DNA from 3 places in the Thioclava sp. F42-5 genome. Region 2 is predicted to be linked to each of the others. Evidence: riboswitches for the same ligand, from Rfam matches in the RefSeq annotation. Region 2 holds a riboswitch; each other region holds the start of a gene.
What was found. A riboswitch is a leader RNA that binds a small molecule or an ion and turns the genes downstream of it on or off. The one in region 2 is predicted to bind thiamine pyrophosphate.
Positions count from the first base shown of each region.

Region 1: linked by a shared signal. The riboswitch ahead of thiC (phosphomethylpyrimidine synthase ThiC) and the one ahead of thiM (hydroxyethylthiazole kinase) in region 2 are both predicted to bind thiamine pyrophosphate.
Region 3: linked by a shared signal. The riboswitch ahead of thiB (thiamine ABC transporter substrate binding subunit) and the one ahead of thiM (hydroxyethylthiazole kinase) in region 2 are both predicted to bind thiamine pyrophosphate.

Region 1 is NZ_NBNZ01000004.1:352,004-359,499, forward strand. It holds gene yghU (glutathione-dependent disulfide-bond oxidoreductase) at 1-676, opposite strand, end outside; gene B6V74_RS13265 (BLUF domain-containing protein) at 1,012-1,437, opposite strand; gene B6V74_RS13270 (5-formyltetrahydrofolate cyclo-ligase) at 1,615-2,262, opposite strand; gene B6V74_RS13275 (S8 family peptidase) at 2,695-5,061, shown strand; TPP riboswitch at 5,145-5,265, shown strand; gene thiC (phosphomethylpyrimidine synthase ThiC) at 5,380-7,176, shown strand; gene B6V74_RS13285 (FAD-dependent oxidoreductase) at 7,173-7,496, shown strand, end outside.
Region 2 is NZ_NBNZ01000001.1:934,017-941,512, forward strand. It holds gene B6V74_RS04245 (cytochrome P450) at 99-1,358, shown strand; gene B6V74_RS04250 (hypothetical protein) at 1,680-1,916, shown strand; gene tenA (thiaminase II) at 2,028-2,699, opposite strand; gene thiD (bifunctional hydroxymethylpyrimidine kinase/phosphomethylpyrimidine kinase) at 2,696-3,499, opposite strand; gene thiE (thiamine phosphate synthase) at 3,496-4,110, opposite strand; gene thiM (hydroxyethylthiazole kinase) at 4,107-4,895, opposite strand; TPP riboswitch at 4,957-5,051, opposite strand; gene B6V74_RS04275 (cytochrome c) at 5,363-5,818, shown strand; gene B6V74_RS04280 (PQQ-binding-like beta-propeller repeat protein) at 5,862-7,496, shown strand, end outside.
Region 3 is NZ_NBNZ01000002.1:695,252-702,747, forward strand. It holds gene B6V74_RS08635 (carbonic anhydrase) at 1-363, shown strand, start outside; gene B6V74_RS08640 (hypothetical protein) at 564-1,193, shown strand; gene B6V74_RS08645 (DUF4139 domain-containing protein) at 1,225-2,826, opposite strand; TPP riboswitch at 3,000-3,104, shown strand; gene thiB (thiamine ABC transporter substrate binding subunit) at 3,141-4,133, shown strand; gene B6V74_RS08655 (thiamine/thiamine pyrophosphate ABC transporter permease ThiP) at 4,109-5,671, shown strand; gene B6V74_RS08660 (ATP-binding cassette domain-containing protein) at 5,655-6,350, shown strand; gene B6V74_RS08665 (S-(hydroxymethyl)glutathione dehydrogenase/class III alcohol dehydrogenase) at 6,421-7,496, opposite strand, start outside.

The DNA of each region.
Region 1 (7,496 bases), on a different contig from region 2:
AGAGCCATCCCTTCACCAGCCCGCCATACCACGGGAAGACCGCGATATCGGCGATGGTGTACTCGTCGCCCGCCAGATAGGGCGTTTCGGCGAGGCGGCGGTCGAGAACGTCGAGCTGGCGTTTGACCTCCATCGCGAAGCGGTTGATCGGGTATTCCATCTTGGTCGGCGCATAGGCGTAGAAATGCCCGAAACCTCCGCCCAGATAGGGCCCGCTGCCCATCTGCCAGAACAGCCAGGACAGGCACTCGGCGCGCTTGGCCGGCTCGGTCGGCAGGAACGCCCCGAATTTCTCGGCCAGATAGGTCAGGATCGCACCGGATTCGAAGACCCGGATCGGCTCGGGACCGGAGCGGTCCATCAGGGCCGGGATCTTGGAGTTCGGGTTGATCTCGACGAAGCCGGAGCCGAACTGGTCACCCTTGCTGATATCGATCAGCCAGGCGTCGTATTCCGCGTCCTCGTGACCGAGTTCGAGAAGCTCCTCGAACATGATCGTCACCTTCTGACCGTTGGGGGTCGCGAGGGAATAGAGCTGGAAGGGATGCTCGCCCACGGGCAGCGACTTGTCATGGGTCGGCCCCGCAATGGGGCGGTTGATGCTGGCGAAACGTCCGCCGCTTTCCTGAGACCAAGTCCATACCCGGGGAGGCACGTAATCGTCGCTATCACTCACCTTGAAATCTCCGTCTTGTTGGTGCGTCAGGCTCGGCAATGCACAGCCGGACGCCGCAATTCCATCGGCACGACGATCATCCGACCGGCGCCCCGTTTCTGTCTCTTCGCCTTCGCATCGCCTCGAAGAGTCCTCGTAGACATAGCGGGACTTTGACGCTGTCCAAGGAAAGAGCCGGGAAGATCCGTGTGATCCGGGCGCTATGACCTTCCTCGGGGCGGTGGCCCCGGTCTGCGGATGTCGCCCACTGGGGGGTGACGAACCTTTTGAGATGGAGGCGCGGACGCCTCAACGAAGGCTGGTATCTTCGGAACGATCGGCGAGGTCGTTTCCTGCTAGGCGGCGATTTCTTCCCAGTCGTCTTTCGAGAGAACCTTGCAGAGATCCTCAATGGCCGCTTGTGTCATCTTTTCCGGTGCGAAGCTGCCGTCGATTTCGTAGCGGCTCAGGATCTCCCGTTTTATCCCGGACGTCTGGATCAGGTGCATGCTCCATTCCGCGAAGAGGCGATGTTCCGCGTCCCCTGCACATAAGATACGGATATCGTCGTGCCGAGGATCGCCCAGCAGGCGGAGCAGACATTTTGCGACCGCGTCCCGCTCACCCTCGAGAAGTTGCATGAAACTGCGATCACTGACGATCAGGGCGCCCGTGATGCCATCACGCAAATTATTGATGCGGGATTTCTCGAGGATATCGTCGACGGTTTCAGGCTGCAGATCGCGGTGCCTGGATGAATAGACAAGTCTGGTCAACTGCAAGATGCAAACCCTCCGGCATTTTCGTTTTTTTAGACCGAATGCTCGCGCGCGCCGACGCTGTCAAGCGCCACAGCAGTGCACGTCCCCGCTGAGCGCACTGAATTTCGCGGGCTGCCGATCGTGGCGATCGGTGAACGTTGAGGGGGGGTGCACCTGACAGGCAGATACTTCAGCGCGCTACCTCTTCAGGTGCGTCCCATCCGACAAGAGCGCCTCGTCCATCGGCACGTCCCAGGGCATCGGATAGATCGTGGGCAGTTGGCAGCCCGCAAACCCAACGCCGATGGTCCGCGGCGGCGTCTCGATCCGTGCCAGCGTCCGGTCGTAATAGCCGCCGCCGTTGCCGAGGCGGTGAAGGGTCTCGTCGACACCCACGAGCGGCGCGATCACCACGTCCGGGCGTCTGGGTTCGCCAGAAGCCGGCACGAGGATGTTCCAGATGCCGCGCGCCATCCGGCAGTCAGGGCTCCAAGTATGGAATTCCAGCGGCGCATCTTTCGCGGTGACGACGGGCAACAGGATCTGCGCCCCTGCCTCGTGGACCCTGCACATCCACGGTCGCAGGTCCGGCTCGCCCCTGATCGGCCAGTAGACGGCGACGGTCCGGCCCGCTCGGGGGGCGACGAGCCGGTCGAGACCTTCGATCAGGCAGGCGGTCGCGCGCTCTCGATCGTCCGCGCACAGGGTGCGTAACTTGAGCAGCCGCGCGCGCTCGGCCCGTCTGAACCGCGCCACGTCGCGGGCGGTCTCGGGATCGACGGGGTGTCCGTCGACCAGCAGATGGGCGAAGCAGGCGGGGCTGCCTCCGGCGCTGTCCTCTTCCATCGTCAAGCCATCCCTGCGTGCTGCGCCCTCGATAGTCGGACCCGCGCGCCGGATTTTCAAGCACGCCTCGCGGCGACCGCGCCGGAAGGGCACCGTTCAGACCTGCTGACCACTGGCGACGGGCTTCAATTATTCGTGTTCGGCGTTTTTCCGACAGGCACCCTTTCGCGATTTCGGTCATAAGGCGTTCGCGAAAGCGATATCGGGACATTCGGCGAAGGATCGTCGGCACCTCGTTCGCCTCAAAGTGACCCCCCTTAGAGTTCTCGGTGGCGCGATAGATCGCCGTCAACAAATCCCGACGTGTTGGATTGGCACCGGAAACAGGCGCTGTCGACGCGCGTGGGGACGTACAGGAACGCAGCTCCCATGCAGGCAAAGATGACCGGAATATCCTCTCAACGGGCTGAATTTTCAGCGAAAGGGCTTTTGATGAAAGGCGGATATTTGCTGGCGGCGACGGCTTTTACGTCGCTTGTCGTGACCCCGGCCCATGCGCGGGACCTCAGCGAGCGCATCCGGCTGGCAGGTCGTGCGACTGTCTCCTACGGGCTGGTGCAGGACCGTCCGGCGGCGCCCGGCGCGGCCGACATCTCTTCGCAGGGAATCGCCGCGAATTCCACTACGGTGACCGGCTCCAACAGCATGCTGCTTCTCTTGGGTCTCGGTGCGGTGGGTCTGGCTGCGGCTGCGGGGGCGGGCGGCGGCGGTTCCTCGGGTTCTTCAGGCGCGAGCGACACACAGCCACCATCGCCGGGCATTGCGCCGCGTCTTGGGACCGGCGGCGGCGTCAGCAGCTTCGAGACCAAGGAATATTACGCGAGCGGCGGTCTCGCTCAGACCGAGGCGGCGTATCGTTATGCTGAAGGGGCCTACGGGTTCGGCACACTCGTGTCGGTCTACGACACCGGGACGGATGTGACCCATCCCGATCTCGCCGACAATATCGATGGTGCCCTCTCCTACAGCTATTTCGACAACAGTTCCGATGTCACCGACACGGACGGGCACGGCACGCACGTGGCCGGGATCATCGCCGGTGTGCAGAACGGGCAGGGGATCGAGGGGATCGCTTGGGGGGCCACGCTGATGATCCTGAAAGGCGTCGGAGGCTCGGTGCCTGCGGGCAGCTATGCGGATGCGATCACGCGGTCGGTCAAGGCCGGGTCCGCCTCGATGAACAACAGCTGGTCCTATGTGGACAGCACGGACAAGACGCTTACGATCGACCAGTTTTCGAGCGCCGAGCAGATCCGTCTGCAGCTCGGGTCGGCCACGATCGACGCGCTCGATGCAGCCGCGAAAGCGGGCATGGTCAGCGTGTTCGCTGCGGGTAACGACGGCGGCGCCAATCCCAGCGTGATGGCCGGCCTGCCGGAATACTTCCCGGAAATGGACGGCTCGATCCTCGGCGTCGTGGCCGTCGACAGCAACCATCAGATCGCGAGCTTTTCCAACCGCTGCGGCGAGGCGATGAATTACTGCCTCGCGGCGCCGGGCGTGAACATCCTCTCGACCTATCCGAGCGATCTCGGCGGCGATTACGCCTACATGAGCGGGACTTCCATGGCGACGCCCTATGTCACCGGCGCGGTCGCGGTGCTCAAGAGCGAATTCCCCGAGCTGACAGGTCAGCAAATCGTGCAGATCCTCGAGACCAGCGCGACCGATCTCGGCGCGGTCGGAATCGATCCGGTTTATGGCTGGGGAGAGCTCAATCTGCGGCAGGCACAGGCACCTGCCGGGACGCTGAAAGTCGAGACGACCAGCTCTCTCGACGGCCCCTCCGTGCCCGCAGCCCGAAGCGCGATCAGCGCAAGCCGCAGCGTGGCCGGGGCCCTGCGCGCGACGCTCTCCAACCAGCGAATGATCGTCACCGATGCCTTTGATCGGGGCTATCATGTGCCGACCAGCAGCTTCGTGGCGGATTACGCGGATGCCAGCGCCGCCCGAGCCGCGACGGAAGCCTTCGCGATGGGACGGACGGATGCGATCAATCTGAGCGCGGGCACCGGCACCTTGTCGCTGTCGCGCGGCGACGGTTCCGCGATTGCCGGAACAGGCTGGGTCGACAGCGCCGCGATGGCCGCGCCATACCTGAAATCTTTCGATGCCACATCCGCGCTGCATTACGAAATCGGCCTCGGCGACGGGCTGTCGGCGTCGATTTCGCAGGCAGGCGGCGGGGCTGGAGATATCACCTCGCATTACATCGCCGGCTCGCTCAGTGCCCGGTTTGGCACCGGCAAGCTCTCGATGACCGTCGGCAGCCTGCATGAAGACGGCGGCTTCCTGGGAACCTCGGTGGGCGGCGCGTTCGGTGGCGGCCTGTCCAGCGATACCCGCTTCGTTCAGCTCGGCATGAACGTCGCCCTCGGTGACGGCACCTCTCTCGCGTTCACCGCGGCCAATGGCAGTTCGAACTTCTCCGGAGACGGTTTGCTTCGCTCCGGCAGCGGGCTGCACTCGAACGCCTATGCCGTGGGCCTGAGCAAGACAGGGTTTCTGTCCGGCGATGATCGTGTCTCCATCGGGATTTCGACGCCGATCTCGCTTGCCTCGGGCAAGATGACGATGAGCGTGCCGACGGCCGTCGGGGTCGCCGTCGGAAACGCCCGCTCAGACAAGGTGGTGATGACGACCTCCTCGGTGAATATCGAAAGCGCAGCACCTCAGCCCGACCTTCAGTTCGGCTATTCGCGCACGACGGGGATCGGTCGTCTCGGCGCGGGGCTTGTCTACGAACCCGGGAAGCGTTCAGCGATGGGGGTTTCGCTGGGATGGACGGCGCGCTTTTGAACCGCTGACGCCGGGCGCGCCGATCACGACCGCCGGATGTCGCGCGGACGCGCCTTGCCAGGTTCGCACTTCGCTCCTACAACAGGATCACGCAGGGGAGTCCCGCTTAGGGGACTGAGAGGCTGACAGGGTGAAAACCCGGTGACGCGACCCTTTGAACCTGACCCAGTTGATACTGGCGTAGGAAGCTAGGCGCGCAGACCGGGAAGAGTCTTTCTCTCGTTGCGGGCCATGACAAAAGGCCGTTCGGCCTTTGGTTTCCCAAGCGTCTCTCAATTGGTGTCCTTTGAGATCGAATGCTTGAGGAGCACCGAAACGATGAACATCCCCAACCCCAAGATCACCACCGGTCCGCTGCCGGCGTCGCGCAAGATCTACGTCGAGGGCGCTTTGCATGAAGGTTTGCGCGTGCCGATGCGCGAGATCGCCATGCACCCCACCGCAGGGGAAGCACCGCTGCCGGTCTATGACAGTTCGGGCCCTTATACCGACCCCGAGGTCACGACCGATATCAATGCCGGTCTCGCGCCGTTGCGCCGGGCATGGATCGAGGCGCGCGGCGATGTCGAGAGATATACCGGGCGCGATGTCCGACCCGAGGATAACGGCTTTGCCCAAGGGGCGCGGCTGACGCCGGAATTCCCGGTCAGGCGGCAACCGTTGCGGGCCAAGGGCGACCGCGCGGTGACGCAGCTGGCCTACGCCCGCGCCGGGATCATCACGCCCGAGATGGAGTTCGTCGCGATCCGCGAGAACCAGCTGCGCGAGGCCGTAGGACCGCGCGACGGGCAGGACTGGGGCGCGAACCTGCCCGATTACGTGACGCCGGATTTCGTGCGCGACGAGATCGCCGCAGGCCGCGCGATCATCCCGGCCAATATCAACCACCCGGAAGCCGAGCCGATGATCATCGGGCGCAATTTCCTCGTGAAGATCAACGCCAACATGGGCACCTCGGCCGTCACCTCCTCGATGGAGGAAGAGGTCGACAAGTTGGTCTGGGCGATCCGCTGGGGCGCCGACACCGTGATGGACCTCTCGACCGGGCGCAACATCCACAACACCCGCGAATGGATCATCCGAAACAGCCCCGTGCCGATCGGGACCGTGCCGATCTATCAGGCGCTGGAGAAGGTGAACGGCATCGCCGAGGACCTGACATGGGAGGTCTTCCGCGACACGCTGATCGAACAGGCCGAGCAGGGCGTCGACTACTTCACGATCCATGCAGGGGTGCGTCTGCACATGGTGCCGATGACGGTGGAGCGCGTGACCGGGATCGTCAGCCGGGGCGGCTCGATCATGGCGAAATGGTGCCTGCATCACCACAAGGAGAGCTTCCTCTACGAGCATTTCGAAGAGATCTGCGACATCTGCCGCCGCTACGACGTCTCGTTCAGCCTCGGCGACGGGCTGCGGCCGGGCTCGATCGCGGATGCCAATGACGCCGCGCAATTCGCCGAGCTGGAGACGCTGGGCGAGCTGACGAAGATCGCCTGGGCGAAGGACTGTCAGGTGATGATCGAGGGGCCCGGTCATGTGGCCATGCACAAGATCAAGGAGAACATGGACAAGCAGCTGGAGTGCTGCCACGAAGCGCCGTTCTACACGCTCGGTCCGCTGACCACGGATATCGCGCCGGGTTACGACCACATCCCCTCGGGGATCGGGGCGGCGATGATCGGTTGGTTCGGCTGCGCCATGCTCTGCTACGTCACGCCGAAGGAACATCTGGGCCTGCCCGACCGCGACGACGTGAAGACCGGCGTGATCACCTACAAGATCGCCGCCCATGCCGCCGATCTGGCCAAGGGGCTGCCCGGCGCGCAGCGGCGCGACGATGCGCTGAGCCGCGCGCGTTTCGAGTTCCGCTGGGAAGACCAGTTCAACCTCTCGCTCGACCCCGATACGGCGCGTGAATTCCACGACGAGACGATGCCGAAAGAGGCCCACAAGGTCGCGCATTTCTGCTCCATGTGCGGGCCGAAATTCTGCTCGATGCGGATTTCGCACGACATCCGCGCCGAGGCGCAAAAAGAGGGGATGGAGAGCATGGCCGCCAAGTTCCGCGAAGGCGGGGAGCTTTATGTGCCGCTCAAGGAGCCCGGCGAATGATCACCATCGCAGGCGGCGGCCTCGCGGGGCTGTCCTCGGCGCTCGAACTGGCGCGCGCCGGGGCTGCGGTGCGGGTCTTCGAGGCGGCAGAGGAGATCGGGGCGGGCAGTGTGTCGCGCTATGCGGGCGGGATGCTGGCGCCGTGGTGCGAAGCCGAAAGCGCCGAGGAGGCAGTGGTCACGCTGGGCGCGCGCGCGGCAGACTGGTGGGCCGAGATCACGCCGGTCACGCGGCGCGGCACGCTGGTCCTCGCCCCGCCGCGCGACAGTGCGGAACTGACGCGCTTCGCCCGCCGCACCTCCGGCCATCGCACGCTCGAT
Region 2 (7,496 bases):
ACGCCCGTGATGCCACCTGCCGCGGGCTTGGCGCAGCCCGCATCGGCGTCGTGCCCCTAGCACCAGCAACCAATCAGGCCCATAGCGAGGCAAGGCAAATGCAGAATTCCCAATCCATTCCCCATCTCTCGGGGATCGACAGCACCCGGGCCTTCCTCAGCGAGGGCTATTCGTTCATTTCCCGCCGTTGCGATCAGCTTGGGAGCGATGCGTTCCGAACCCGGCTGATGCTGCGCCCCGTGACCTTCCTGCGCGGACGCGACGCGGTACGCAGCTTCTATGAGCCGGGACGGATGACGCGTCGCGGTGCGATGCCGCCCACCGTGGTGCCGCTTCTTCAAGGCAAGGGCAGCGTGCAAAGCCTCGACGACGAAGCGCATCACATCCGCAAGCAGATGTTTCTGGACCTCATGGACCGCGACCGACTGCGCGCGGCCCGCCGGATTTTCGCAGAGGAATGGCAGGCTGCGGCCCGCAGTTGGCAAGGCTGCGAGATCGACTTCTCTGATGCCGTCGACGGCATCATGACGCGAACGGCGCTGCGCTGGTGCGGCATCGACCCGTCACAGCACGACGTTGCCAGCCGCGCGCGCGAACTCAGCACGATGTTCGCCGCGGCCGGCACGCTCGGGCCTGCCTATCTACAGGCACGCTGGCTCCGGGCGCGGTGCGAGCGTTGGGCGCGTAGCCTGATTTCGCAGACCCGCGAAGCGGACGGACCTGCCGGAAGCACCTTGGCCAAGCTCGCCTTCCACACCGATCTGGACGGCAGCCGGATGAGCGAAGACGTGGCCGTGAAGGAACTCCTGAACATACTGCGTCCGATCGTGGCGGTCGGGCGCTATGTCGTGTTCGCCGCCCACGCTCTGCACTCCCACCGCGCAGCCATCCCGGCCGTTGCGGAAGACGACGAGCCGACCTGCCGCGCGATCGCCGAGGAGGTGCGCAGGCTCTACCCGTTCTTCCCGGCGATCGGCGGGCGCGTGCGCGAGGCGTTCGACTGGCACGGCGCCCGGTTCGAACCCGGCGATTGGCTGGTCCTCGATCTCTACGGCACCAACCACGACCCTGACATTTGGGAGGACGCGGAACGCTTCCGCGCCGAACGCCATCTGGGCCGTGACATCCAACCCGAGGGGCTCGTGCCGCAGGGCGGCGGCGACTATCTGCAAAATCATCGCTGCCCGGGCGAATGGCTCACGATGGAGCTGCTGACCGAAGCCGTCATGCAGCTGCGCAAGCTCGATTGGACGGTCCCCGAGCAGGATCTGACACTTTCCGACAACCAGTTTCCCCCGCTGCCGGGAGACGGCCTGCGCATTGCAGTCCAGCCGGAGCATCCGGGCGCGCGCTGCTGAAAACTCCGGGGCGACAGGCCGAACGCATGCCAGATACCATGTCGAGCATGGGCAGGTCGCAGCCGGTCGAACGCCCCGGGTAAGAGACTTCGTGCCGGCGCCTAACCCGCGCCAACTCTTGACGTCGCCCCACGATAAACCAGATTATTTTCGAAATGACGTTCGCATCGAGTGGCCAAATTGTCGGATCCACATCCGGATTAGGCCAACATGCTGCTAGATTGACCCAAGGCGCCGCAGACAATCCGCCTTTGCCAAACAGCCTGAACGAGGTCCGCTATCAACGCCCAGTTACTTGCTGCCCTGATCCTTCTGCCGTTCGTGTTCATCGCCATTTACGCAGGCGTGCACGAGTTCCTGCGTTACAAATCGAAGGGACGTGCGAATTACGGCCTGATCTTCGATGAGGAGACCGGAACCTCCTACGTGACCGGCATCTCCGAGGAGGAGGAGGCCTTCGACCCCGAAGATTTCGATCCCAATGACTACAACGAGACCGCGGCCGTCGAGGAAACCGACGGGGAAACCAGCGAGGAAAGCGACGAGCGCAAATCCTGAGCCTCGGAAATCCGGCCCCGCCATCGACGCCCGACAGGTGATCGAGGCGCGCGAAACCGGCAAGCGGCAAGGCCCGGAAGCCGACAAAGGCGCCCCCTTTCGGTTCGCGCCTCAAGCGGCAGGCTGCTGCCAGCTTTCGCCGCGATAGGCGCTGTCCCAGAACCGCCATTCATGCCAGCAACTCCGCGCGAAGGCGCGGTGCATCCGGGCTCGCGCGGGCGCGTCTGCATTCGCGCCCAGCCTGTCCGTCAGCTCGAGCATCCGCGTCACGCTCTGATCGAACGCCTCTCCGGAATAGGTCGCGATCCAGGCCGCATAGGGATTTTCAGCGCCGCTGACCTGCGCGATCTCCCGACCGATATCGCGATAGATCCAGAAACATGGCAGCAAGGCCGCCACCGCTTCGGAAAAATCGCCGATCGCAGCGCTGCGCAGCAGAAAAGTGACGTAATGATCGCAGGCCGCCGAAGGCTCGATCCGCGCAAAATCTTCCGCCGAGACGCCGAACAGCCCCATGTAATGCGCGTGCAATTCGCGCTCGACGGCGATCGCTCCAGCCGCCGATCCCGCAAGCTGGGCCACGGTCGGCGCATCTGGGGCTTTGGCGGCGGCCAGCGCGAGCGCGCGGGCGAAGCCTTCGAGGTAATGTGCGTCCTGAATGATGTAGCCCTGGAAGGTTTCCCGATCGAGGCTTCCCTCTGCCAGTTCGCGATTGAAAGGCATGTCATGAATCTGGCGGCGCAGCGGCGCGGTCGCCTGCGCTAGGTCTTGGGCGAAGCTCATTTCTTCTTCTCCTGGAATGCGTGGAAATGGTGCACCGGCCCGTGCCCCGACCCGACAGTCAGCCGATCAGCTGCCGCAATCGCCGCGCTCAGATACGCCTTCGCCCGCTGGGTGGCCTCCGCGAGCGGCACCCCTGCCCCGAGCCATGTCGCCAGCGCCGAGGACAGGGTACAGCCCGTCCCGTGCGTGTTGCGCGTCGCGATGCGCGGTGCGTCAAGCCAGAGCTCTTCCTGCGCCGTGACCAGCAGATCCGGGCTTTGGTCGCCTTGCAGATGACCGCCCTTCAGCAGCACCGCACGCGGCCCGAGCTCGCGCAGCGCATGGGCCTGATCGCGCATCTCGTCGAAGCGCGTCGCCTCGGCGCAGCCCAGCAGATCGGCGGCCTCGGGCAGGTTCGGCGTGACCAGATCGGCCCGGGGCAGCAGGCTGTGCAGCGCGGTCACCGCCGCCTCTTCCAGCAGCCGATCGCCGCCTTTCGCGACCATCACCGGATCGAGCACTACCGGACAGTCGAGCCCGGTCAGCCTCTCGGCCACAGTCTCGATGATCGCGGCATCGCCCAGCATTCCGATCTTGATCGCGTCGATACGAACGTCTTCGCGCAGCGATGCCAACTGAGTTGCGATCAGCGCCGTGTCGCACAGGCTCACCGCCTGCACGCCGCGCGTGTTCTGGGCGGTCAGCGCGGTAATCACGCTCATCGCGTAGCCACCATTGGCGGAGATGGCCTTGATATCGGCCTGAATGCCCGCCCCGCCCGATGGGTCGGAACCCGCGATGGTGAGAATATTGGGGATCATGTGTCGCTCCATGCGTTGCGCAGGGTTCGGGTGGCGCGCGCCATGTCAGGGGCACGCGAGATGGCGGAAATCACCGCGAGACCGGCACCGCCCGCCGCGCGGATTGCGGGCGCGTCAGTGGCAGTGATCCCGCCGATCGCGAGGCAGGGAATATCGGTGCGCGAGACGATCTTGGCAAAGCCCACATGGCCGATCGGGGCGGCATGGTCGGGCTTCGAGCCGGTCGCATGGATCGGACCGACGCCGAGATAATCGATACCGGGAGGAACGGCGGCGATCTGCGCCTCGGTCTCGATCGAGAGGCCAAGGAGCATGTCGGGCCCGATCCGGCGGCGGATCGCGGCGGGGTCGCCATCGCTCTGACCGATATGCAGCCCGGCGGCCCCAATCTCGATGGCCACCGCGACCCTATCGTTCACGATCAGCGGCACGTCATAGGGGGCAAGCGCTTCGACCAGCGTCCGGGCCAGCGCGGCGAATTCCGCATCGGGGAGCACCTTGTCGCGCAGCTGCACCCAGCCTGCACCGCCCCGTGCCGCGGCCACGGCTTGCGCGAGCACCGGCTGCGGGGCGGCCGGGTCGGTGACGAAACAGATGGACGGGATCATCATGCGGATTCGATCCGAGCTCCGGCGCTCAGCGCCTCGGCGTCGATCGCATAGAGCGCATCGAGGAACGCGACCTGAAAACTTCCCGGGCCTGAGGCACTCGCCCCGGCGCTCTCCCCGGCGAGCCCGAAATAAGCCAGCGCCGCGACGACCGCCTCGAAGCGAGGCTGTCCCGCGAGAAACGCAGCCACCAGACCGGTCAGCGAACAGCCCAAAGCGGTCACGCGCGGCATCATCGCATGGCCATTGGCGACCCGCGCAGCGCGCTCCCCATCCGTCACAAAATCGACCGCGCCAGTCACCGCAACCACGGCCCCGCTCATCCGGGCCAAGGCCCGTGCGGCGCCTTCCGCGGTCTCGACACTCTCAGTGGAATCCGCCCCTTTCCCCGCGCCAGCCTCGCCCGCAAGCGCAAGGATCTCCGACGCGTTGCCGCGGATTGCCGTCGGGCGCAGTTCCACGAGCCGCGCACCGAGCGCACGCCGATAATCCGTCGCGCCGACAGCGACAGGGTCTAGCACCCACGGGGTTCCCTGCGCGCTCGCGACCTTGGCCGCCGCCGCCATCGCCTCAGCCCAGGGCGGCGACACCGTGCCGATATTGATGCTGAGCGCCTGCGCGAGTCCGGCGAACTCGGCCGCCTCCTCGCGCGCATGCACCATCGCGGGCGAGGCGCCGGAGGCGAGCAGAACATTCGCCATCACGTTCATCGCGACGTAATTGGTTATGTTGTGAACGAGCGGCGCGGTCTGCCGCATCGCCGCGAGATATTGTCCGGGATCTTCCATCGCTCTCTCCTTGGCTGCGGGCATCAGGAGAAGTGCGAGGGGGCAAAGGCGGGAACGCGCCTGACCGTCTCACGCGCCTCCCTCCGCCGGCATTATCCGGTTCAGGTTCTAAGGGTTCGTCTCAGCCCGGTTGCCCGAGCGCCCCTGTCGCTTCGCTCCGAGAGGTGACAGCCTTCGCGCCGCCCGTCAAGCCGGGTCAGACGAGGCGCCCACAGCTTCGCCGCGATCAGCATCCAGCGCATATCCTTGAACGGCGGAACCATTCTGGTCGCCGTCATATGTCAGGCCGGAAAAGAGCGAAGATACCGGCGTCGTTTTCGGATCCGCTTTCCCATCCGAAACATGCTCGGTGCAGACCCGTCTGCCTGATGCCCGCAAAGCAGAATGGAACAAAGGCACCTTGCATCCGTTGGGGAACCATATCCCCCACCGCTCCGTCCCAGCATTATTGAGCGAGGTTTTTTAGCATGAGACGTCTAGACACGCATTCCGGAACGGCCCTGACCGGCCTCGTTACCGCCCTTGTCCTCTGCGCGAGCGCAGCCTACCCGGGCTCTTCGGACCAGCAGGCCCTTTTCACATCCAAGCAGGCATCGTCAGGCCACGACGTGTACAAGAAGCACTGCGCCGATTGTCATGGCAGCGATCTGATGGGGGATGCAGGCCCGGCACTGGCGGGCAAGAAATTCGCCGACAGCCTCGATTACAGCGGCATGACCGGCAAGCAACTATACGACTTCATCGCGAAGCACATGCCCAAGGATGACCCGGGCGAGCTGACCGACAAGCAGTATCTCCAGACATTCGCCTATCTGCTTTGCAAGAACGGTTTCAAACCCGGGGACAGCGCGATCGACCAGAAAGCGATCGATGCGATGGACCTGCAGCCGTTGCCGGACTCGTCGCAGTCATCCTGCGACTGACCCGACCGCCGCGGCTGATCATTTCAAGAGAGGAGGACCGAACATGGCACATTTGCCACCATTCACCGCGACCTCGCGAGGCGCCGTCCGACCTCTGATCCTGTCCGTATGCGTGGCGGCCCTGCCGGCACTTGCGCACGCGAAGCAGAGTGACGAGATCCAGGGCACGAGCGACACGAACCGCGCCCAGATGAAGGAGCTTCCCGCTTCGGCGAATGTCGCTGTCGACGACAACGCGATGCGATCCGCCAAGGACAACAAGTCCGATTGGTTGCTGCATGGCCGGAGCTACAGCAACCAGCGCTATTCGCCACTCGACCAGATCACGACGGACAATATCGACAAGCTGCACCCGGTTGCCTTGGTGCAGACCGGAAAGGTCGCCAGCTTCGAGACCACGCCGATCGTCGTCGATGGCGTGATGTATATCTCGACACCGATGGTCGATAACGAGATGACGGTCATGGCCGTCGATGCCGCAACTGGCGAGACGTATTGGAGCACGACCTATGACGTCTCGCAGGTCAAGACCTGCTGCGGCCCGGTGAACCGGGGCGTGGCCGTGGGTTACGGTAAGGTCTACATTGCGACGCTCGACGCCAATCTTCTCGCGCTCGACGCCAAGACAGGCAAAAAGGTGTGGAAGACCAATCTCGCAGACCCGCAAGCGGGCTTCTCGGAAACGATGGCGCCGCAAATCTATGACGGCAAGGTGATCGTCGGCAGTTCCGGCGGCGAATGGCCGATCCGCGGCTTCGTCGCCGCGATCGATGCGAAGTCGGGCGAGGAGGTGTGGCGCTGGCACGCGACGGATCCCGACACGTTCGAAGGCGACTCGTGGAAGTCCGGTGGCGGCATGGTCTGGACGACCCCCGCAATCGATCCGGAGCGGAACATGGTGATCTTCAGCACCGGCAATCCGAACCCCGACCTCGACGGCTCTAGCCGCAAAGGCGACAACCTCTATACCGACTCGATCGTCGCGCTCGATGCCGATACCGGCAAGCGCAAATGGCACTATCAGGAGGTCAAGCACGACGTCTGGGATTACGACGCCGTCAGCAATGTCGTGCTCTTCGACGCCAAGGACTCCAACGGCAACGTCGTTCCCGCTGCGGGCGAGGCCGGCAAGGTCGGCTGGCTCTATGTGGTGAACCGCGAAACCGGCGATCTGATCCGCAAGTCGGACCCGCTCGTGAAGATGTCGGACAACATGTTCACGCCGCCGACCAAGGACGGGGTTAAGATTCTGCCGGGCGCCAATGGCGGCGCGGAATGGTCGCCGCCGGCCTACTCGCCGGAGACCAACCTGTTCTACGTCATGGAAATGAACCAGTTGATGAACTTCACGACCGATGGCGAAACGACGACGCTGCCGGGTACGCTTCGGCTGGGCAGTACGTTCAAGAACGTCAAGGGCGACGAGGCGATGCAGACCGGCGTGCTCGACGCGGTGAACGTCAACACCGGCAAGGTCGAGTGGAGCTACGACGCGCCGCAGCCGATGATCGGCGGCGTGCTAGCGACGGCCGGGAACTTGGTCTTCACCGGCGAGGGCAACGGCATGTTCGACGCCTTCAATGCGAAATCGGGCGAGAAGCTCTGGAGCTTCAATCTTGGTGCCGGCGTCAACGCACCGCCGATCACCTATCAAGTCGACGGCGAGCAATATGTCGCG
Region 3 (7,496 bases), on a different contig from region 2:
ACCAGCCTGAAGGTCGCGCATCTGATCGTGTTGGGCCACAGCAATTGCGGCGGCATCGCGGGCTGCCACGCGATGTGTTCGGGGCATGCGCCGGAACTGGAGGAGAAAAGCTCTTTCGTCGGCACCTGGCTGAACCTTTTGCGTCCGGGCTACGAGCGCGTCACCGACCTGCCCGAGGATCAGCAGGTGCTGGCGCTCGAGCGTGAGGCCGTGAAAGTCAGCCTCGAGAACCTGATGACTTTCCCCTTCGTGCGCGAAGCGCTCGACGCCGATCGGATGACGCTGCACGGGCTGCGCCACGACATCGGCGAGGGTACGCTCGAGCAATACGTCTCCGGCTCGGATCGGTTCGAGAGGCTCTGAGGCTTTGCAAATTCGTTGACCCCCTTCGCGAGGTCGATTGCTCCGCCTTGGGGAAAACCAATTGGCATTCACGGGCTGTTAAGCTTGATGCGCGAGGCTGCGGGTGCCCCGCCCACGCCAACGAGCTTTGACCCGACATGTCACCTGCATCCCGACCGCATTGCCAGCATCGTCTCGTCTCCCTGCGGCTGCCGCTCGATATGATCGATCGCATTGCGGCGGAGGCGCGCGCGTTCGGCCTGCCTCCGGCAGAGCTGATCCGGCGCGTCCTGCAGGAGGGGCTGCCGGAGGAGCCAACCTCCGCCCCCCCCACCACGAAAGAGCCGCTGCCGGAAATGGCGGCGGTGCAAGCGGCGCTGGATCAGGCGCGCGATTGGTTCGATCTGCAACATCGGCTGCGGGATGCGGGCTTCGTGCTGCGGCTTGCGGGCGGGGGCGCGCTGGGTCTGCATGCCTGGCCGACGAACCGCTTCCTGTTGCTGCTCGACGAGATCGGGCCGAGCCTGACGGAGTTGGTGCTGCGCTTCGCCGCGCCGTTTCCGGGGGACGATGGCGGGCGCACCAAGATCGTCGGCGCGAGGTCTGGGCAGGGCGCGGCGGAAACGGTGACGGCACAGGCTGCCGCCGCCGAGTATGCCGCGGCGCAGGCGGCGGGGGCGCAAGCCGTGCCGGAGGAGAAGGCGTCCAAGGCGACCGAAAAGACCGGCGGTGCAGAGACGCATCCCTCCGAGGCGGCGAAGGCCGAACCGCCCGCGCGCGGGTTCCTGCGCCTGTCGCCAGCGTTGCTCGCGAAACTGCGGGCTGCGGCGAACCCGCGAAACGCAGCCTGATCGCGCGCGGAGGCCTTTGCGTTACGCTGACCTAGCGCAGCACCTTGTCGGTGGGCCAACTCAGCGTGGTCTCGGTGCGGATCGTCTTGGTCTCGTCCGCGCCCAGATCGAAGCGCCATGCGAGTACGCCGCGGCGATGGTCGTAATCGGTCTCGCTCGCGGGCGGGGTCGCCTTGGTGGTGATTTTCAGGTCTTCCTGTTCGGAATAGGGTACCCGGTCGATCACCCGCATCGGCCAGCCTTTGTCCGTCAGGTTCTTCACCTCGATCTCGACGACTTCGCGGCGCTCGTTCGACTTGGAAATGAAGCCGCTATCGCCCTCCATCGTGTCGGGCATGCGGCGGTCCACGCGAATGCCCTCGATCGGCCCGAAGCCCAGCGTCAGGTCATCCCCTGCCGCCACCATCGGCAGATGCGACTGGCCGACCAGCGCGCCATCGGCATAGAGGTTCGCGGGGCCGGGCAACAGGATCTCGCCGGTCCCGTTCTTGCCCTCGGCCACGCGATAGGCCTGCGGATCGGTCAGCGGGGCGGCTTCGGCGAAGACCTCCATCGGGAGGGTCTTGGAATCGAGGCTCAGGCGGAGATCGTCGAACCCGTCGCGCAGATCGACCGCGCTCGGGTAATGGTAGGTCACCGTTTCGCCCTGCATCTGAAGATCGGCGCGGTCGCTGATCGCTGCTTCCGCCATCGGCGCGGCGGCGCCATCCGATGCCGCGAGGGAGCGCTTCATCGGCACCGGTGCGGGCGGCGCATCCGGGTCGCCGATGTGCGCGAGGCGCGGATAGACTTCGCCCGGCTCTGCGCGCCCGCCGGGGCGAGCGGTCGAGAGCGTCAGGTCGACGTTACGCCAGTCCTCGCCGGTGGCCTGATGGACCGAGACGAAGCGCTCCATATCCACCGCGCCCTTGTCGCGGTCGAGCCGCAGATCATAGGAGGGCTGCCACCCGGCATTGTTAACGTAAGAGGTGATCGTCAGCGTGCCCGAGCCCTGCACCTTCGCGCTGAGCATCTCTCGATCTTTCGCCGGGTTCAGCAGCGCATCGAGCGCCGCTCGCGCCTGTTTCACCGCCTCTTTCGCGGGGTCGAGCGCGGCTTCCGCGCGGCGCGCTTCCGCTTCGGCGGCGATTGCGCGTTCGGTGGCCGAGAGAATCTGATCCTCCACCATCTGCGCCAGCGCGCGCAGCTGTTCGGGCGCGGTGACCTGCGAGTCGGTGTTCTTGAGATATGTGATCTGGTCGCGCGCGGCCTGCGCCTTGGCGCGGATCACGGCCACCGCGTCTTCCTTTTCCGCAAGGGCTTCCTTTGCAGAGGCTAGCCGGTCACGCGCAGCCTTCACCGCTGCGCTTTCGGTTCCGCTGGTCGCCGGCGCGCGCCCTGAGATCAGGCTCACCGCGCCGATCTGCACACCGTCACCCGACACCCGCAGCGTCGAGATGTCGGTGCCTTCGGGAAACCCCGGAACCAGCAGGTCATGGCTGCCCTCGGGCGCCTTCACCTCCACCTGCCGCACCACCTGCGCGCCCTGCGGAAAGAGCGTCACGGCCGTGATCTTGCCCGGTGCCTCGATCGTGTCGGCCAAGGCGGGCAGGGCGGTCGCGGCCATAAGGGCCGCCGTCAGGGTGATGCGCATCGGTTCCTCCCACATCCGTTCCGGATCGAGCCTGCGTCGGCCTGCGCGCAGTTGCAAGCCATTGAAATCCGGCGCGGGTCGTCACTGGCGGGAACTCGCCAGAGCGTTCGTGCTAGGCGTCGGGGGGCTACGACTGCTTGCCCTTGCGTCCGAAGCCCCGCGCGCATAGGTTGCGCCCTACCTCGGGGTGCCGGATGATCCGGCTGAGATGCGATCCACGCGAACCCGTTGAACCTGAACCGGTTAAGACCGGCGGAGGGAAGGTAGCCGGATAGTCCGGCCCCACTCCGCCCGGCAAGCCCAAGGAGTGAGGCATGAAAACCCACCTGATGCTTGCGGGAGCCCTGAGCCTGATCGCCACGATGGCGGCGGCCGAGGACAAGCCCGTGCTCACCGTCTATGCGCCTGATTATTTCACGAGCGAATGGGGCCCCGGTCCCGCGATCGAGAAGGGGTTCGAGGCGACCTGCGATTGCGATCTGAAATTCGTGGCGGGCGATGTGTTGCCGCGCATCCTGCTCGAAGGCGACAAGACCTCCGCCGATGTCGCGATCGGTCTGAACACCGACGTGACCGCGAAGGCGCGCGCCACGGGCCTGTTCGCCCCGCATAACGAGGACACGTCCGACCTGACCATGCCGGTCAAATGGGACGATTCGATCTTTCTGCCCTTCGACTGGTCTGAACTGGCCTTCGTCTATGACAAGACCAAGCTGAAGAACCCGCCCACGAGCTTCCAGGACCTGCTGGATGCGCCCGACGACGCCTACAAGATCGTCATCGAGGATCCGCGCAGTTCGGTCGCGGGTCTGTCGTTGCTGCTCTGGGTGAAGGACATCTACGGCGACAAGGCCGAAGAGGCGTGGACGAAGATCGCGCCCAAGGTGCTGACCGTGACCCCGGGCTGGTCCGAGGCCTACGGGATGTTCACCGACGGCGAGGCGGATATGGTGCTCAGCTACGTCACCTCGCCCGCCTATCACATCATGGCCGAGGACGACGACTCCAAGGCCGCCGCGATCTTCCCCGAGGGGCATTACTTCACCCCCGAACTGGTCGCGCAGCTCAAGACCTCGAAACATCCCGAGCTGGCGCAGAAATTCATGGATTACGTGCTGAGCCCCGATTTCCAAGGCATGATCGCGACGGCGAACTGGTCCTTCCCGGCGAAACTGCCCCACGATCAGCTGCCGGAAGTGTTCCAGAAACTCCCGATGCCCGACAAGACGCTCTATCTGGGTGAGGCCGAGGCCGAGAAACTGCGCGGTCCGGCGCTGGACGAATGGCAACGCGCCTTCTCCAGATAAGAGGCACGCCCATCTGGGCGGTGCTGGCGGGTGCGGCTTTGGCCGCGCTTGTCCTTGGCACTTTGGCGGCAGTGGCGCTCCGGGCAGGCGGGCTGACCGGCTTGCGCGAAACCGATCTCGCCGCGATCCGCTTCACGCTCTGGCAGGCGGCGGCCTCGGCGCTGATCTCCTGCGCGCTGGCGGTGCCGGTCGCCCGTGCGCTGCATCGCCGCCGCTTCGCCGGGCGCGGACTGCTGATTTCGCTCCTGGGGGCTCCCTTCATCCTGCCGGTGATCGTCGCGGTCTTCGGGCTGATCGCGGTCTTCGGGCGGCGCGGGCTGGTCAATGCGGCCCTCGCCCCGCTCGGCATCGATCCGATTTCGATCTACGGCGCGCAGGGCGTCATCGTGGCCCATGTTTTCTTCAACCTGCCGCTTGCGACCCGGATGATCCTGCACGGCTGGGAGGCGATCCCGGCCGAGCGGTTTCGCCTTGCCGCGACCCTCGGCTTCGGCCCTGCGGAGGTCACGCGTCACCTTGAACGTCCGATGCTGCGCAGCGTGTTGCCCGGTGCTTTCCTCGCGATCTTCCTCGTCTGCCTGACGTCCTTCGCGGTGGCCCTGACCCTTGGCGGCGGGCCGCGCGCGACCACGGTGGAGCTGGCGATCTATCAGGCCTTCCGCTTCGATTTCGACATGGGCCGCGCGGCGAGCCTTGCGCTGGTGCAGGTCGCGATCTCGGTCGCGGCGCTGCTGATCGCGGCGCGCGCCACCCTGCCGTCGAGTTTCGGCGCGGGGCATGACCGCCGCGCCGCGCCGATCCCGCAGCTGTCCGGCGGGATAGGGCGTGCGCTCTTCGACGCGCTCGCGATCGGGCTCGCAAGCGCCTTCCTGCTGCTTCCCATCGGCACCGTTTTCGCCCGGGGCATCCCGGCGGTGGCCAACCTGCCCGAGATGGTCTGGCCCGCGACGCTGACCTCTTTGGTGATCGCGCTGCTCTCCACGGTTGTGACGCTCGCCATCGCCCTGCCGCTCGCACTGGTGGCGACCCGGCAGCGCTGGGCGGAGATCGCGGCGATGCTGCCGATGACAGCGTCGAGCCTCGTGATGGGCACCGGCGCCTTCCTGATCGCGCGGCCCTTCGTGAACCCGACGAGCCTCGCGCTGCCAATGGTGCTGCTGACCAACGCCGCGCTATCGGTGCCTTTTGCGACCCGCATCCTGATGCCCGAGATCCGCACGCTGCAGGCCGATTACGACCGGCTCGCCGCCTCGCTCGGGCTGCGCGGCATTGCCCGGCTTCGTCTGCTGACGGTTCCGCGCCTTGCCCGGCCGCTGGGGTTCTCGGCGGGGCTGGCCGCGGCCTTCTCGATGGGCGATCTGGGCGTCATCACGCTGTTCTCGGATGGCCAGACCCGCACCCTTCCGCTGGCGCTTTTCCAGCTCATGGGCTCTTATCGCATGGATCAGGCGGCGGGCGCTGCGAGCCTGCTGCTGATCCTCACTTTCGCGCTCTTCTGGGCGCTCGACCGCGCGGGGCATTATGCTGACCCTCGATAAGCTTCTGATCGAACAGGGCGATTTCCGCCTCGAAGCCGATTTCACGATCCTGGCCGGCGCGCGGGTCGCGCTGATCGGGCCCTCGGGGGCGGGCAAGTCGACGCTGCTCTCGGTACTTGCGGGGTTTCTTGGGCCCACCCGGGGGCGGGTGCTCTGGTGCGGCGAGGACATCACCGCGGCGCCGCCCGGCGAGCGTCCGCTCTCGATCCTGTTTCAGGATCAGAACCTCTTCCCGCATCTGCGGCTGGAGACCAACCTCGCGCTCGGGTTGAACCCGAAAGGCAAGATCGACGCCACCGATCGCGCCCGGATCGAGACGGCGCTGGCCCGCGTCGGGCTCGAAGGGATGGAGAAACGCAAACCCGGCGCGCTGTCGGGTGGGCAACAAAGCCGCGCGGGCCTGGCACGGACGTTGCTCCGCGGTCGCCCGATCCTGCTGCTGGATGAGCCTTTCGCAGCCCTTGGCCCGGCGCTGAAATCCGAGATGCTGGCTCTGGTGGCCGAGATCGCCCGCGAACAGGGCACGACGGTCCTGATGGTCAGCCACGATCCCGAGGATGCGCGTGCGCTCTGCCCGCAGACGGTTCTGGTGGCCGAGGGCCGCGCCCATGCGCCGCAAGCGACCGGGCCGCTTCTCGACGATCCGCCGCCCGTGCTACGGGACTATCTAGGAGAGTAGGGGCTCTGCCCCTCTTCGCTGGCGCGAATATCCCCGGGGGGGGGCGGGGGCAGCGCCCCCGGCCTTGGGGTCAGTAGATTACGACCGAGCGGATCGACTCGCCCGCATGCATCAGATCGAAGGCCTTGTTGATGTCTTCGAGCGGCATAGTGTGGGTGATCATCGAGTCGATCTCGATCTTGTCGTTCATGTACCATTCGACGAATTTCGGCACATCGGTGCGGCCCTTGGCGCCGCCGAAAGCGGTGCCTTTCCATGTCCGGCCCGTGACGAGCTGGAACGGGCGGGTGGAGATTTCCGCGCCCGCGGGTGCGACGCCGATGATGACCGAGACGCCCCAGCCGCGATGCGAGCACTCGAGTGCGTCGCGCATGACCTTCACGTTGCCGGTTGCGTCGAAGGAGTAATCCACGCCGCCGATCTGGTCGCGCTCGGTCTTGGTCAGGTTGATGATTTCCTGCGTGACCGAGTGGTCGAGCTTGGAGGGATTCACGAAATGGGTCATGCCGAACTTGCGCGCCATGTCCTCTTTCGCGTCGTTCAGATCGACGCCGATGATCATATCGGCACCCGCCATGCGCAGGCCCTGGATCACGTTCAGACCGATCCCGCCGAGGCCGAAGACGGCGGCGGTCGAGCCGATCTCGACGCCTGCAGTGTTGATTACCGCGCCGATGCCGGTGGTGACGCCGCAGCCGATATAGCAAATCTTGTCGAACGGCGCGTCGTCGCGGACCTTGGCGAGCGCGATCTCGGGCATCACGGTGTGGTTCGCGAAGGTCGAGCAGCCCATGTAGTGATAGATCGGCGTGCCATCGAGCATCTTGAAGCGCGTCGTGCCGTCCGGCATCAGGCCCTGACCTTGCGTGTTGCGGATCGCGGTGCAGAGGTTCGTCTTGCCCGACAGGCAGGACGGGCATTCGCGACATTCCGGCGTGTAGAGCGGGATCACGTGGTCGCCCGGCTTCAGCGTGGTGACACCTTCGCCGACTTCGAGCACGACGCCCGCGCCCTCATGGCCGAGGATGGTCGGGAAGATGCCTTCGGGATCGGCGCCAGAGCGGGTGAATTCGTCCGTGTGGCAGATACCGGTCGCCTTGATTTCGACGAGCACTTCGCCTGCTTTCGGGCCGTCCAGTTCCACTT